DNA from 2 places in the Streptomyces sp. MK37H genome. Region 2 is predicted to be linked to the other one. Evidence: riboswitches for the same ligand, from Rfam matches in the RefSeq annotation. Region 2 holds a riboswitch; the other holds the start of a gene.
The links. A riboswitch is a leader RNA that binds a small molecule or an ion and turns the genes downstream of it on or off. The one in region 2 is predicted to bind S-adenosylmethionine.

Region 1 (2,386 bases), on a different contig from region 2:
AGGAGGCGGGGATCACCTTCTGCTTCGCGGTGAAGTTCCACCCGTCGCTGCGGCATGTCGCCTCGGCCCGCCGCGAGCTGGGCGTCGCCACCCCGTTCAACCTGCTCGGCCCGCTGACCAACCCGGCGAAGGTCACCTGCCAGGCGACCGGGGTCGCCGACGCCCGTATGGCGCCCATCATCGCCGGGGTGCTGGCCGAGCGCGGCTCCTCCGCGCTGGTCGTCCGGGGCGACGACGGGCTGGACGAGCTCACCGTGACCACGACTTCCCAGGTGTGGGAGGTCCGGGACGGCGCCGTGCGCCAGGAGACCTTCGACCCCCGGGACGTGGGTGTCGAGCGGGCCCCCGTGGAGGCCCTGCGGGGCGCTGACGCCTCGTACAACGCCGATGTGGCCCGCCGGCTGCTGGCGGGCGAGCGGGGCCCGGTACGGGACGCGGTGCTGCTGAACTCGGCGGCGGCGCTGGTGGCGCTCGAGCGGGACCCGGGGGACAAGCCCCTGACGGACCGGATCGGGGCGGGTGTCGCGCGGGCCGCCGAGTCGATCGACTCGGGCGCGGCGCGCGACGTCCTGGAGCGATGGGTCCGGGCCACCCACGCCTGAGCGCCCCGCTGGGAGTGCCCTGATATGCCGTCGATCGTCAGCGGCGCAGTCGTGGTCCGGCGAACGCCTTACGGCGCCCATGGTCTGTCCGGGATACGGACAGGGCATGGGCGCCGGCGTCTGACATGGCATACTCCTGCCCAGGTCACGAGCGACAGCGACTACGGCCCCGGCCTGCTGTCCGGCAACCCTCCGTCCGTGGCGGGGTGCCCCGGGTGATGACCAGGCCGCCAGGCAGCGAGGCCGGCGGCAAGCGCGGACCCCTCGCACTGGGGGTCCTGGTGGTCGAGGGAGTTCTTCCGTGATGCAGCGAATGCGCTAGGGCCGAGCGGCCCCGTCTCTCCTCCATGTGCTCCGCGCGGTGCGGCCGCGCGTCGAGCGATTTTCCGCGCCCTTACGGCCGGCTCGCCGCCGCCGTTTCCGTGCGCGTCACGCATTCCTTCGACCCCTTCGGGAGACTTCGCCATGTCCGCGCGCCCTGCTGCCACCGTCTCTGCCTCTGCCTCCGCCTCTGCTACCGCTTCCACCACCGCCGATTCCTCCGCCGCCGCCTGTGCGCCGCTGCCCGTGCTGGGCAGCGATGTCCTGGTCCCCCTGGTCACCGGCGGTGAGGTGACCTACGCGGCGCTCGACTACGCCGCCAGCGCCCCCGCGCTGCGGCGGGTCTGGGACGACATCGCCGCCTACGCGCCGTACTACGGCAGCGTGCACCGCGGGGCGGGCTACCTCTCGCAGCTGTCCACCGACCTCTTCGAGAACAGCCGTAAGGACGTCGCCGCCTTCCTGGGCTGCCGCGAGGACGACCAGGTCGTCTTCACCCGCTCCACCACCGATTCGCTCAACCTCCTGGCCGCCGTGGCGCCCCGGGGCACCGAGGTCTTCGTCTTCGAGACCGAGCACCACGCCTCGCTGCTGCCGTGGGAGCAGCGGGAGGACGTCACCGTCCGCTACCTCAGCGCCCCGCGCTCCCCGCGGCAGGCGGTGGAGACGCTGGAGAAGGCGCTCGCGGGGCGCGACGGGGGCCCGGCGCTGGTGTGCGTGACCGGCGCGTCCAATGTGACCGGCGAGCTGTGGCCGGTGCGGGAGCTGGCCGCGGCCGCGCACGCCCACGGCGCCCGTATCGTCCTGGACGCCGCGCAACTGGCCCCGCACCACCCCGTGGACATCGCGGAGGCGGACCTCGACTGGGTGGCCTTCTCCGGGCACAAGCTGTACGCGCCCTTCGGGGCCGGGGTGCTGGCCGGGCGGGCGGACTGGCTGCGGGAGGCCCGGCCGTATCTTGCGGGCGGCGGCGCCAGCCGTAAGGTGACGCGCAGGGAGGACGGCGGCGTTGACGTCGAGTGGCACACCACCGCCGCCCGGCACGAGGCGGGCTCGCCGAACGTCATCGGCGTCTACGCGATCGCGTCGGCCTGCAAGGCGCTGACCGAGGCCGGTTTCGAGGGCCTGGTCGCCCGTGAGCGGCAGCTGATCGAGAAGGTGCGGGCGGGGCTGGCCGAGGTGCCCGAGGTGCGGGTGCTCTCGCTGTTCGGCGACGACGCGCCCCGGGTCGGCGTGCTGTCGTTCGTGGTGGAGGGCTGGAACAGCTCCCACTTCGCGGCGGCGCTCTCCGCGGAGTACGGCATCGGCGTACGCGACGGGCTGTTCTGCGCCCATCCGCTGGTCCGCACCCTGCTGGACAGCGAGCCCGACGAGCCGGGCGAGTGCGGCGCGCCCGAGGCCGCGCCGGGGGAGCGGTCGCTGAACGCGATCCGGGTCAGCTTCGGGGCGGGCACCCCGGACGA
Region 2 (2,386 bases):
GCGGCGGAGCTTGCCGGTGTCATCCAGGACGCGGGCCGAGATGCCCGCGTGGTTCTTCTCCAGGTCCGCCAGGACCTCGGCGAGGGTCGCGCCCTCGGCCGGGACCTCGGCCTGGCCGCCGGTGTAGGTGCGGAGGATGGTCGGGATTCGGACGTTGACGCTCATGCGAGGCCAGCCTCTCGGAACGAGTCAAGGGTGGGGCGGATGATGGCGGAGGGACCCGTGGTGGGGGCCACCGCGTCGAGGGTCTTGAGGCCGTCGCCGGTGTTGAGCACGACGGTCGTCAGGGACGGATCGAGCAGACCGTCCTCGATCAGCTTCTTGGTCACGCCGACGGTCACGCCGCCCGCGGTCTCCGCGAAGATCCCCTCGGTGCGGGCCAGCAGCTTGATGGCGTCGACGATCTGCTCGTCGTTCACGTCCTCCACCGCGCCGCCCGTACGGCGGGCGATGTCCAGGACGTACGGGCCGTCCGCGGGGTTGCCGATGGCCAGCGACTTGGCGATGGTCCGCGGCTTCTGCGGCCGGACGACGTCATGGCCGGCCTTGAAGGCGGCGGAGACCGGGGAGCAGCCCTCGGCCTGGGCGCCGAAGATCTTGTAGGGCCTGTCCTCGACCAGACCGATCGCGATCAGCTCCTTCAGCCCCTTGTCGATCTTGGTGAGCTGGGAGCCGGAGGCGATCGGGACGACGATCTGGTCCGGCAGCCGCCAGCCGAGCTGCTCGCAGATCTCGTACGCCAGGGTCTTGGAGCCCTCGCCGTAGTACGGCCGCAGATTGACGTTGACGAAGCCCCAGCCCTCGCCCGCCGGGTCGCCGATCAGCTCGCTGCAGAAGCGGTTGACGTCGTCGTAGGTGCCCTCGATGCCGACCAGGTCGCCGCCGTAGACCGCGGCCATGACGACCTTGCCCGCCTCCAGGTCGTGCGGGATGAAGACGCAGGAGCGGAAGCCCGCGCGGGCGGCCGCGGCGCCCACCGCACCGGCGAGGTTGCCGGTGGAGGAGCAGGAGAGGGTGGTGAAGCCGAAGGTGCGGGCGGCCTGGACGGCGATGGCGACGACCCGGTCCTTGAAGGAGTGGGTCGGGTTCCCGGAGTCGTCCTTGATGTGCAGCTCACCGGTGACGCCGAGCTCACGGGCGAGGTTGTCGGCCTTGACCAGCTGGGTGAAGCCGGGGTTCAGGCTCGGCAGATCCGCCACGTCCGCCGGGACGGGCAGCAGCGGGGCATAGCGCCAGATGCTGTTCGGACCGGCCTCGATGCGTCGGCGCAGCCCCTCCGGGTCGCCGGCCGGGAGCTCGTACGCGACCTCGAGGGGCCCGAAACAGGCCTCGCACGCGAAGATCGGACCCAGCTCGAAGCGCTCACCGCACTCCCGGCAGGACAATGCGACCGCGGGGCCGAAGGCACCGGAGGTGGAGGAGGTGGTTGAGCTTTCTACTGACTGCACGGCCATGGATGGCGAGGCCCTTTCTCCTCATCTTCCTCGCGACGCATTTCGCCACGAGACGGAATTGGCACCTTCCCGAGCTGGGAGCCTCGCTGCGGAATGCGAGATCAGCTGGAGGGTTGCCGGGGCTTCAACGGGCCGTTCCCTCTGCCCCTCTGGATGAGCGGTATGGCACCGGGCGGACCCGGGCGTTTGTCAGCATGAGCGTCATCGGTACGTCGGTAAACATCGAGGTCGACCCCGACATACGACGGTCATGCGCGTTGTTCAAGACTGTAACCGAAGGCCCGGATGGTTGAGGTAGCCGTCCGATGCGCGAGATGGATCACAGCGATCACAGCAGGGGAGACACACAGGTGCTGGATGAGGTGGAGCGCTGGCTGAAGCGTCGCTCCTGGTCGGCCGACGACCGTCCGCTGGGTCGCCTGCTGGCCGCGAAGCGGGCCGCGGCGACGAGCGTGAGCGTGGTCCTGCCCGCCCTGAACGAGGAGGCCACGGTCGGCGAGATCGCCGACACGATCCGGCGTGAGCTGATGAGCGAGGCGATGCCGCTGGTGGACGAGCTGGTGGTACTGGACTCCGGTTCCACGGACCGCACCGCCGAGGTCGCCGCGGCGGCGGGCGCCACCGTCGTCCCCCGTGACTCGCTGCTGCCCCGGCTGCCCGCGCTGCCCGGCAAGGGCGAGGTGCTGTGGCGGTCCCTGCTCGCCACGAGCGGCGACATCGTCTGCTTCATCGACGCCGACCTGCGGGAATTCGAACCGCGCTTTGTCTCGGGGATCGTCGGTCCGCTGCTGACCGACCCCGCGCTGCAGCTGGTGAAGGGCATGTACGACCGCCCGCTCGGCGAGATGGCGGGCCAGGGCGGCCGGGTCACCGAGCTGGTCGCCCGACCGCTGCTGAATCTGCACTGGCCCCAGCTGGCCGGGTTCGTCCAG

Region 1: another riboswitch for S-adenosylmethionine. It lies ahead of GWI24_RS42755 (aminotransferase class V-fold PLP-dependent enzyme); the one in region 2 lies ahead of thrC (threonine synthase).

Annotation. Positions count from the first base shown of each region.
Region 1 covers NZ_JAAAYH010000689.1:466-2,851, forward strand. Annotated here, with positions in the region: gene trpD (anthranilate phosphoribosyltransferase) at 1-602, shown strand, start outside; SAM riboswitch class IV at 746-864, shown strand; gene GWI24_RS42755 (aminotransferase class V-fold PLP-dependent enzyme) at 1,068-2,386, shown strand, end outside.
Region 2 covers NZ_JAAAYH010000219.1:3,846-6,231, forward strand. Annotated here, with positions in the region: gene GWI24_RS26825 (MoaD/ThiS family protein) at 1-165, opposite strand, end outside; gene thrC (threonine synthase) at 162-1,454, opposite strand; SAM riboswitch class I at 1,473-1,614, opposite strand; gene GWI24_RS26835 (glucosyl-3-phosphoglycerate synthase) at 1,805-2,386, shown strand, end outside.